2 regions of the Streptomyces sp. NPDC031554 genome follow, and region 1 is predicted to be linked to the other one. Evidence: riboswitches for the same ligand, from Rfam matches in the RefSeq annotation. Region 1 holds a riboswitch; the other holds the start of a gene.
What was found. A riboswitch is a leader RNA that binds a small molecule or an ion and turns the genes downstream of it on or off. The one in region 1 is predicted to bind cyclic di-AMP.
Positions count from the first base shown of each region.

Region 2: it holds a riboswitch for cyclic di-AMP, as region 1 does, so the genes downstream of both, ACZ5FU_RS04100 (C40 family peptidase) here and ACZ5FU_RS12400 (transglycosylase family protein) in region 1, are expected to answer to the same signal.

Region 1 covers NZ_JBVIKX010000004.1:92,287-97,875, forward strand. The annotation lists gene eno (phosphopyruvate hydratase) at 1-806, opposite strand, end outside; gene ACZ5FU_RS12400 (transglycosylase family protein) at 1,140-1,865, opposite strand; cyclic di-AMP (ydaO/yuaA leader) riboswitch at 1,869-2,049, opposite strand; gene ACZ5FU_RS12405 (transglycosylase family protein) at 2,254-3,267, opposite strand; gene ACZ5FU_RS12410 (cytochrome P450 family protein) at 3,514-4,821, opposite strand; gene ACZ5FU_RS12415 (nucleoside triphosphate pyrophosphohydrolase) at 5,280-5,589, opposite strand, start outside.
Region 2 covers NZ_JBVIKX010000001.1:938,206-943,794, reverse strand. The annotation lists gene ACZ5FU_RS04110 (hypothetical protein) at 1-299, shown strand, start outside; gene ACZ5FU_RS04105 (tellurite resistance/C4-dicarboxylate transporter family protein) at 277-1,251, opposite strand; gene ACZ5FU_RS04100 (C40 family peptidase) at 1,566-2,714, opposite strand; cyclic di-AMP (ydaO/yuaA leader) riboswitch at 2,765-2,932, opposite strand; gene pcrA (DNA helicase PcrA) at 3,165-5,589, shown strand, end outside.

The sequences.
Region 1 (5,589 bases):
GTCATCTCGGCGGCCGAGCGGGACTTGCCCTCGAACTCGTAGGCGCCGTCCTTGTAGAACTCGGACGCGGCGACGTCGAGCGCGAGCGCGATCTGCTCGCCGGGGACGTAACCCGCCTGCTTGATGGCCTCGATGATGAGGTCGAGCGCGGCGCGGTTGGACTCCAGGTTCGGGGCGAAGCCGCCCTCGTCGCCCAGGCCGGTGGACAGGCCCTTGGTCTTCAGCACCTTCTTGAGGGTGTGGTAGACCTCGGCGCCCCAGCGCAGGGCCTCGGAGAAGGACTCCGCGCCGATCGGGGCGATCATGAACTCCTGGATGTCCACGTTGGAGTCGGCGTGCGAGCCGCCGTTCAGGATGTTCATCATCGGAACGGGCAGCAGGTGCGCGTTCGGGCCGCCCAGGTAGCGGAAGAGCGGGAGGTCGCTGGCCTCGGAGGCGGCGTGGGCGACGGCGAGGGAGACGCCGAGGATGGCGTTGGCGCCGAGGGAGCCCTTGTTGTCGGTGGCGTCCAGGTCGAACATGGCCTGGTCGATCAGGCGCTGCTCGGTGGCGTCGTAGCCGACCAGCTCGGGGCCGATCTGCTCGATGACGGCGAGGACGGCCTTCTCGACGCCCTTGCCCTGGTAGCGGTTGGGGTCACCGTCGCGGAGCTCGATGGCCTCGAAGGCACCGGTGGAGGCGCCGGAGGGGACGGCGGCACGACCCGTGCTGCCGTCGTCGAGGCCGACCTCGACCTCGACCGTGGGGTTGCCTCGGGAGTCCAGGATTTCCCGGGCTACGACGACGTCGATGGACGGCACGAGCATCTCCTTCTTGGGATGTGACGCTGGTTGTGCGGGGCGCGGGCGGGCCGTGTGGAGGCCGTGCCGAGCCTTGCGACTAGAGCCTAACCGCCCCGGGGCGTCGGTCGGCCGACCGACCGTCCCGTGGACAGGGAGACGGTACCCATTGTTTCAGCCCGGAACAAAGGGGGTGGCCAACGGAAGACGGCGAACGGGGAAAGAGAAACCCCCGCCCGGGCGCGTACGGGGGAACACGCACCGGGGCGGGGGGACCGTGGGGACGGGGGCTCCCTCACGGGGCCCTCAGCGTGACGGGCTCGGCTGTGAGGGGGCTGTGGTCCGGCCGGGAGCCGGGTGTCACTTCAGGTGGAGCTGCTGACCCGGGTAGATGAGGTCGGCGTCCTGGACGATGTCCTCGTTCAGCTCGAACAGCTCGGCCCAGCCGCCCTTGACGTCCCGCGCCTCGGCGATGGAGCTGAGGGTGTCGCCCGCGACGACCTTGTACTCGCCGTCACCCTTCTTGACCTTCTTGCCGGTCGGGGTGGTGACGGTCTTCTGGGACTTCTCGGACTTCTGCGGCGTGGCGGCCGGGCGCTCGGCGGAGCGGGAGGCGCTCTGCCGCTCGGTGGAGCGGGTCGAGGTCTCCGAGGAGCCGCCGGCCGAGGAGTTGCCCGCGGACGAGCCGGTGGAGGCCGAGCCGCCGTTGTACGAGGCGCCGGACAGGCCCACGCCGCAGACCGGCCAGGCACCCTTGCCCTGGCCCGCGAGGACCTTCTCGGCGATCTGGATCTGCTGGGACTTCGAGGCCTTGTCGGCGGTGGAGGCGTACTGCGTGCCACCGTAGGCGGCCCAGGTGGAGGCGGAGAACTGCAGGCCGCCGTAGTAGCCGTTGCCGGTGTTGATGGCCCAGTTGCCGCCGGACTCGCACCGGGCGACCGCGTCCCACTCGGAGGCGGTGGCGGCGGAGGCGTTGCCGGCCGCCATCAGCGGGGCGGCGATGGCGACACCGGTGACGCCGGCGAGCGCTGCGGCGCGGGTGGCCCTGGACGGACGACGGTGCTTGCCCTTGACGGAAAACAGCATGGTGGATCCCCTCACCGACGCCTGCGAGGTGAGCTGTCGGGTTCGGGCCTGTGAGTTGCCCGGCCACCCCCGCCCGGGAGCACTGCTCCCGGAAGGCGTGGCTTCACCCCTAGCCGTTCCGGTCGACCGACCGGTGCGGCACCTACCTTGGGTCCCCCGCTCCTGCCCACGGCGCTTGACGCGACGACTGTTCCCGGGCTGCCACTGGCAGGATTCGGCGTTGTGACAGCCGGGGCTCGGGTTGCCGAGCGATCACGACCGTAGACATGCGCTCAGCGGAATTTCAAAGACGATCACGCCTTCTGAGACTCATCCCACACTTTGATCAAAACGGACATTCAGCGCGAAGCGTGACGTGAACTCCCGCTGCTTTTCCCGTTTTTCCGCCCTATTCCACCGCTGTGTCGAGCGTCTGACCGGGAGCGATGTTGTTCGGGTCGGTACCGATGGCGCCCTTGTTCTCGGCGTAGAGCGCGCGCCATCCGCCGTCGAGGTCAAGGGAGTCGGCGATGGAGACGAGGGAGTCGCCGTCGCGCACGACGTAGGTGCCCACCGCACCGCCGGAGGCGCCCGCGGCGTGCCGGCCGGCGGAGGCGGCGGTGGTGCCGTCCGGCAGGGCCTCGTCGGCGGAGGTGCCGCGGTGGCGGCCGGAGGAGAGGGAGCCGGTGTCGACGAGGCTCCAGGAGCCCGCCTCCTGGGCCGACTTGTCCGAGTCGTCCACTTCGGGGGTGGCCGTGGTCGAACCGTCGTCCGCCCGCGGGGCGTCCGCGTCCACGTCCTTCGACGCGTCGGACTTCGAGGAGCCTTCCGACTTTCCGGAGGAAGGGGACGAAGCGGACGGGGAGGCCTTGTCCGTGTCGTCCGGGGAGGATTCGGCCGACGGGGAGGCCGACGCGTCCTCGCCGTCCGAGGGCTTCGCGGAGTTCGAGGAGCCGGACGCCCCCTTGGACAGGTCGGACAAGCCGGACGACACGGAGGAGTCGGACGAGTCGTCCGCCACTCCGGTGTCCAGGCTGCCCGCGCCGCTCTCCTTGCTCAGCCCGGACGTCAGCCCGCAGGTGCCCCAGGCACCGACCCCCTGGTCGGCGAGGACCTTCTGCGCGACGGATATCTGCTGGTTGCGGCTGGCCAGGTCGGGGCGCTCGGCGAAGTCGAGTCCGCCGTACGTCTCCCAGTCCTCCTGACTCAGCGCCAGGCCGCCGTACTCGCCGCCGCCCTGGTTCGCGCTCCAGGAGCCGCCGCTCTCGCACTCCGCCACGGTGTCCCACACCGTGCCGTCGGCCGCGCTCGCGCCGGTGGCGCCGAGCAGCGGGATGGCGATCGCGGAGCCGGTCACGCCGGCCGCGACGAGGAGGGCCGGAGCCTGACGGGGGCGCCGGTGTCGACCGTTCCCGGAGAGCATGCGGGGGCCTTTCTCGAGACAACAGTGCTTGCGCGGCCCGTGAAGCCCCGAGGAACCTCAAGAAACCCCGAAGAAACCGAGAAAACCAAGGAAACCGAGGAAGCCGAGGAACCCGAGCAACAAGGACGCCGCGCTGACAGGTGAACGTATCGGCAGACGATCACTTGTCACAAGTTAATGCCGCGCAGATCACGTGAAGATCACAGAGTTGAGGAACGGTCACCTCTGCTTCGCTGTCCGGGCACATCACGGTTGGTCAGCGGACGGCTTCGGGGGGTTCACCGGGACGGCGGGCCCGAACCGCACGGGCAGGGTGCGCAGTCCGCGCATGATGAGTCCGCCGCGCCACCTCAAGTCGGCCGGATCGGCGTCCAGTCGCAGGTCGGGCAGCCGGGTCAGGAGGGTGGCCAGAGCGGTCCGCCCCTCCAGGCGGGCGAGGGGCGCGCCCAGGCAGTAGTGGATGCCGTGGCCGTAGCCCAGGTGCTGGTTGTCGCGGCGGGACAGGTCCAGGACGTCCGGGTCGGCGAACCGCGCCGGGTCCCGGTCGGCGGCCGCCAGGACGACGAGGACGGCGTCGCCGGGGGCGATGTCCTGTCCGCCGACGGTCAGGGGCTCGGTGGCGAACCGCCAGGTGGCGAGCTCCACCGGGCCGTCGTAGCGCAGGAGTTCCTCCACGCCGGTCGCCAGGAGGCCGCTCTCGCCCGCGGCCAGGGAGGCCTGGAGGCGGGCACGCTGACCGGGGTGGGTCAGCAGGGCGTAGGTGCCGTTGCCGATCAGGTTCACGGTCGTCTCGAACCCGGCGAACAGCAGGATGAAGGCCATGGCGGCGGCCTCGTTCTCGGTGAGGTGCTCGCCGTGGTCGGAGGCGCGGATCAGACCCGAGATGAGGTCCTCGCCGGGGGCCGGGTCCGCGGGAAGCTCCAGGCGCTTGCGGTGGATGAGGTCCAGGAGGTAGCCGCGCATCTTCTTCACCGACCGGGCGACACCGCCGCGCGGACCCCCGCCGTGCCGGATCATCATGCCCGCCCAGTCCCGGAAGTCGTCCTGGTCCTCGCGGGGGACGCCGAGCAGGTCGCAGATGGCGTGGATGGGGAGCGGGAAGGCGAAGTCGTGGATGAGGTCGGCGGTGCCGCGCTCCGCGAACCGGTCGATGAGTCCGTCCGTCAGCTCCTGCACGCGGGGCGCGAACTCGGCGACCCGGCGGGGCGTGAACGCCTTGCTGACGAGGCGTCGCAGCCGGGTGTGGTCCGGCGGGTCGATGTTCAGCAGATGCGTCATCAGCTCGGCCTTGCGCTCCCCGGGGATCCCGGTCCTGCCCCTGGCGTGCGCGGGCTCGTCGTGGTGCGCCGGGTTCTTGCTGAGCCGCTGGTCCGCGAGGGCCTGCTTGGCGTCGGCGTACCGGGTGACCAGCCAGGCCTCCACACCGCTGGGCAGCCGCGTGCGGTGCACGGGCGCGTGCTCGCGGAGCCAGGCGTAGGCGGGATAGGGGTCGGTGGCGAACTCCCAGGTGAACAGGGCTGGCGCGGACGGCTCGGAGGCGGGCTGCTGGGTCACTCCCCGACGGTAACCGGCACCGGACCGACGACCACGCACGGCCCGACGCACCCACGGCTCGCGACCACCGGGACCCTGGGCCCGGCCGACGCCCGCCGCACGGGGGCTTCCGCCCGCAGCGCGGAGCCAGAAGGCCGCCGCACGGAGGCGGAGGCCCGCAGCGTGGGGGACGTCCGCGGGTGGAGGCGGACGCCTGCCGCATGGGGGCTTCCGCCCGCAGCGCGGGGGCAGAAGGCCGCTGCACGGAGGCGGAGGTCCGCAGTGAGGAGCCCTGCCGCGAGGGGGACGGGCACCCGCCCCGCGGAGGCGGAGGCCCGCCACGCGGAGGCCGCCCGCAGTGCCGGGGGCGGACGCCCGCCAGGTGAAGGCGGGCGTCCGCCGCGCGGGGGTGGGATGCCCGCTCGGCCCCGTGTCGCCCGCGCGGGCCCCGTCCGTCTCGCCCCGGCTTCCCCGGCTCCTTACTCCCCCAGACCCTCGGCCGCGCGGATGGCGTCCCGGTAGGTGCGGGCCGCCGCTCGCAGGGCCGCTTCCGGGTCCACGCCCTCCGACTCCGCGCGGGCCGCCAGGGCGAGCAGGTCGTAGCCGATGCCGTCCGCCGCCGGGAGCGGCACCTCCAGGTGCGCCGAGCGGGCCCGCGACGCGAGCTTCGCCGCCAGGGCCAGGCCCGGCTGGTGGAGGGGGACGCCGTCGGTGACCGACTCGCGGCGCTTCTCGACCGCCTTCGTGCGCAGCCAGTGCTCCTTGACCTCCTCGGGGGTGGTCGCGGTG
Region 2 (5,589 bases), on a different contig from region 1:
TGCTCGGCGGTTTCCTCACCCAGATGAAGGCGATGGGGCAGGGCACGGCCCGCTTCGTCCCCGCGATGCTGCACGGTGCCGCGACGATGCTGGTCACCGGCGTGATCCTGGTCGGCCTCAACCAGGCGGACGACCAGGAGGTGAACAACGTCAAGATCGGTGTGAAGCTGGCCCTGCTGATCGTGATCCTCGGCCTGGTCTACGTGAAGCGGGACGAGGAGCGGGTGGAGAAGCCCCTGTTCGGCCTCGTCGGCCTGCTGACCGTGGCCAACGTCTTCATCGCGGTGCTCTGGACCTGAGCCACGCCCGCCCGTCCGCGACCGCCCCCGCGGCGACGGCCGACCACGCCGCCACCGCGGCCCACAGCAGCACCTCCCCGGCGACCTCCAGCCACGGCACGCCGTCGGCGGCGGCGACCGACAGCGTCACCGCCGCCGTCATCCCCATCGGGAACACCGTCGCCCAGCGGCGCACGTCGCGGCGCGTCCGCGGCCACCGCACCTCCGCGGCGAGCAGCACGGCGTACCCGGCCAGGGCGAGCACGAGCAGCGCGACGGTCACCGTGCGCAGGACGCCGCGGTCGTCGTCGTTCCACAGGTACAGGCCGCCGTCCTCGGCCGTCAGGAGCGTCGACCCGGCCAGCGCCGAGACGGCGAGCGCCCCGACCGACACCCAGTGGTCCCCGTGGCCCTCCCGCACCTGCCGCGGATCGAAGCGGGCCAGCGCGAGGCCGTACAGGACGAGACCGAGCCAGAACGGCACCAGCGCCAGGTGCGCCGGCCAGGCCACCGACTCGGCCCGCGCCAGACTCGCCGCGAGCACCGCGAGCCCCTGGGTCGCCACACAGCACAGGAACACCGATCCGGGCATGCGCGGGCCCCAGCGCCGTACGACGTCCACCATGAGGACCGGCCACAGCACCGCGGCCAGGGCCAGCAGCGCCCAGGCGAGGACGGACCGGTCGGCCGCGCTGAGCCGGGTGCCGAGGACGGTGGTGGCCGACACGGCCATGAGCGCCGCCGGCGTGCCCGCCTCGGCCCGCCACCGCTCGCGCTCGTGCACCAGCCGCAGGACGAAGTCCGCCGCCAGCGCCAGCCAGGCCGCGCAGGCCAGCGCCAGGGTGACGTCGGACAGGAGGCCGTACCCCGTCTGACGCAGGCCGACCGACAGGATGCCGGTCGCCGTCACGGCGGCCCCGGCCGCCGGTGGACGCGCGGCCCACCAGGCGCGGAGGGGAGAGATGCGGGGCATGCCGCCGATGCTAGTGCCGCGACAGGCGACGTCCGCCCCGTCGCGACGCCCGGCACGCACTCTCGCCGCACCGGCCGAAGACCCGGGTACGTCCCGTACGAGGGACTCCGGCCGACACGCCGAGAGCACGCACCGGACGCCGCTCCTTCACGGGCGAACGTCGCCCGCCACGGCACTGGGGAGCGCGCGGCGGCTTCCCCCGGCGCACGCGCGCGGGGGCGGCGAGAAACGCGCGGGCGCAGGACACCCGGCCGCCGCCCGCACGGGTGCCCCCGCCCGCACGGGCGCCGCACGCCCGCGCGGGCGGTGTTCCGTCAGGCCGGGCGCACCACGCTGTGGATCGACGACTCCCCGTCGTAGTAGATCGACTCCTCGCGCACGTACGCGCCGGGCTTCGGGGCGTGGATCATCATGCCGTTGCCTATGTAGATGCCGACATGGGTGACGTCGGCGTAGAAGAAGACCAGGTCACCGGGTTGCGCGGCGGAGAGGGAGACCGTCGTGCCGGCGTTCACCTGGTCGTAGGTGACGCGCGGCAGGGAGACGCCGGCGGCCTTCCAGGCGGCCTGGGTGAGGCCGGAGCAGTCGTAGGAGTCCGGACCGGTCGCACCCCACACGTACGGCTTGCCGATCTGCGCGCGGGCGAACGCCAGCGCCTTCCCGGCCTTGGTGGCGTACGAGGAATCCGTGGAGGGGGACGGAGACGCCGAGGACGTCGAGGGCGACGAGGGCGTCGACGTGCCGGTGCCCGCCGGGTCCGACGCGCCGGCGCTCTCCTGCCGCGCGGCCGCCTGCTCCGCCTGCTGTTCGGCCAGCTCGGCGGCCTTGCGGGCGGCCTCCTGCCGCTTCTGCTCCTCGATCTTCGCCAGCCGCGCCTTCTCCTCGGCCGTCAGCTGCGACAGCAGCGCGCGGGCGGAGCCGAGCTTCTTCTGGACGGTGGCCTTGGCGGTCTTCAGGTCGTCCTGCGAGTCGGTGAGCGTCTGAAGGCTCCGGGAGGCCTCCTCGCGCTTCTTCATCGTCTCCGCCTGGTCGGCGAAGTAGTCGTCGACCGCGACCTTCTGGCGGTCGGTCACCCGGCCCATCAGCTGCGTCTGGTCGAAGTAGTCCTGCGGGGAGTCCGCGAGCAGGAAGGTCGCCGTGTCGGGGGCGGTGGCGCCGGTGCGGTACTGGGCGGCGGCGTAGGCCCCCAGCTCCGCGCGCGCGTCGTTGAGCTTCTGGGCGCGCTGCGCGACGTCGTCGAGGAGGGTGTCGACCTTCTTGCGCTGCTTGCCGGTCTTCTCCTTGGCGGCGTTGTACTTCTCGGTGGCCGTCTCCGCCTGGCGGTAGAGGTCGTCGACCTTCTTCTCGACCTCCTCCAGGCTCGGCCTGTCGTCGGCGGAGGGGGCGGCGGTGGCCGTCTGCGAGAGCAGGGCCACCGAGGTGAGGGCGGCGGTGGCGAGGGCGGGCGTGCGGATGCCTGCCATGCGCGTGCTCGCGGGACGCGGCTTGCGGTGCTGCGACGCCAAGGGAGGCGACTCCTTCCATGCTCCGCCTACCGGGTTAGCTGTCGGGTTCGGGCGGATGCGTGGAAGGGTTGCCCTACGGCTCGCCTCCCGCGGGAGTGAGCCGATTCACCCCAAGGTCTCGGTGGGTCCCCGGCTCCGGTCGCCGCGGGGCGCACCGGACTCGGCGGAGGCCGCACGGCCCGGCGAGGTTCGCCGGAGGGGGTCGAGCGGCCTGCCCGGCACGGTAGCCAACCGGTGTGCCCCCTGTGAAGGTTGGTGGGTGATATGCCCGATACATTTTCGTGACCTCGGGAAGGTTTGCCGCCCGGCGTCACCGACGGTGCCGGGGGCGCCCCGTTCGGTGAGGGGCGGGGGATGTTTCCCGGACGGCTTCGGGCTGTCGGTGCGGCGGCCTAGACTCGGAGAGCGATGAGCAGCCTCTTTGACGACAGCTTCCTGGCGGACCTCCAGGCCCCCCGCGGCCACCACGAGGAACCCCCGCCGCCGCCCGAGGACGATCACCTTCCGGAGCCGGTCCCGGACGATCTGTTCGGCGGGAAGTTCGACGTGCCGCCGGACCGGGACACCCACTACCGCGACGGCGCCCCCCGCCCCCCGGTCGACGCGGCGGCGCTCCTGGAGGGGCTCAACGACAACCAGCGCGCGGCCGTCGTCCACTCAGGCACCCCGCTGCTCATCGTCGCCGGCGCCGGCTCGGGCAAGACGCGCGTGCTGACCCACCGCATCGCCCACCTCCTCGCCGAGCGGCACGTCCACCCGGGCCAGATCCTCGCGATCACCTTCACCAACAAGGCCGCGGGCGAGATGAAGGAGCGCGTCGAGCAGCTCGTCGGCCCGCGGGCGAACGCGATGTGGGTGATGACCTTCCACAGCGCGTGCGTGCGCATCCTGCGCCGCGAGAGCAAGCGGCTCGGCTTCACCTCGTCGTTCTCGATCTACGACGCCGCCGACTCCAAGCGCCTGATGGCCCTGGTCTGCCGCGACCTCGACCTCGATCCCAAGCGCTTCCCGCCCAAGTCCTTCAGCGCGAAGATCAGCAACCTGAAGAACGAGCTGATCGACGAGGAGGACTTCGCCGCCCGGGCGGCCGACGGCTTCGAGAAGACCCTCGCGCAGGCCTACGCCATGTACCAGTCGCGGCTGCGCGAGGCGAACGCCCTCGACTTCGACGACCTGATCATGACGACGGTCAACCTGCTGCGCGCCTTCCCCGACGTCGCCGAGCACTACCGCCGTCGCTTCCGGCACGTCCTCGTCGACGAGTACCAGGACACCAACCACGCCCAGTACGCCCTGGTCAGGGAGCTCGTCGGCTCCGTCGAGCACCCGGCGGACGCGCCGCGGGGCGCGGACGACCTGCCGCCCGCCGAGCTGTGCGTCGTGGGCGACGCCGACCAGTCGATCTACGCCTTCCGCGGGGCGACCATCCGCAACATCCTCCAGTTCGAGGAGGACTACCCGGACGCCACCACGATCCTGCTGGAGCAGAACTACCGCTCCACCCAGACGATCCTCACCGCCGCCAACGCCGTCATCGAGCGCAACGAGTCCCGCCGCCCCAAGAACCTGTGGACCAACGCGGGCGAGGGCGCGCGCATCACCGGCTACGTCGCCGACACCGAGCACGACGAGGCACAGTTCGTCGCCGACGAGATAGACCGCCTCACGGACGCGGGCAAGGCCAAGGCCGGCGACGTCGCCCTCTTCTACCGGACCAACGCGCAGTCCCGCGTCTTCGAGGAGGTCTTCATCCGCGTCGGCCTGCCCTACAAGGTCGTCGGCGGTGTCCGCTTCTACGAGCGCAAGGAGGTCCGGGACGTCCTGGCCTACCTGCGCGTCCTCGCCAACCCCGAGGACTCGGTCCCGCTGCGCCGCATCCTCAACGTGCCCAAGCGCGGCATCGGCGAGCGCGCCGAGGCGATGATCGACGCCCTCTCCCAGCGCGAGAGGATCAGCTTCCCGCAGGCCCTCAAGCGCGTCGACGAGGCCTACGGCATGGCCGCGCGCTCCACGAACGCCGTCAAGCGGTTCAACACGCTGATGGAGGAGCTGCGCACGGTCGTCGAGTCGGGCGCGGGACCGGCGACCGTCCTGGAGGCCGTGCTCGAACGCACCGGCTATCTGGCCGAGTTGCAGGCCTCCACCGACCCGCAGGACGAGACCCGCATCGAGAACCTGCAGGAACTCGCCGCCGTGGCGCTGGAGTTCGAGCAGGAGTCCGGCGAGGGCGAGGCGACCGGCTCGCTCTCCGACTTCCTGGAGCGGGTCGCGCTGGTCGCCGACTCCGACCAGATCCCGGACGAGGGCGAGGACGGTTCGGGTGTCATCACGCTCATGACCCTCCACACCGCCAAGGGCCTGGAGTTCCCGGTGGTCTTCCTCACCGGCATGGAGGACGGCGTGTTCCCGCACATGCGCGCCCTCGGCCAGACCAAGGAGCTGGAGGAGGAGCGCCGCCTGGCCTACGTCGGCATCACCCGCGCGCGGGAGCGGCTCTACCTGACGCGCTCGGCGCTGCGCAGCGCCTGGGGGCAGCCGTCGTACAACCCGCCCTCGCGGTTCCTGGAGGAGATCCCGGCCGCGCACGTGGACTGGAAGCGGACGGGGGCGGCCTCGCCGGTGTCCTCCGGCCCGGTGTCCGGGGTGGCGGCCTCGCTGTCGTCGTCCCGCTCGCGTTCCTCGGCGGCCGGCGCCTCCGGCTTCGCCACGCGGCGCACCGCGGAGAAGCCGGTGATCGCCCTGGCCGTCGGCGACCGCGTCACCCACGACCAGTTCGGCCTCGGCACCGTCGTCGGCGTGAAGGGCACGGGCGCCAACGCGGAGGCGACGGTCG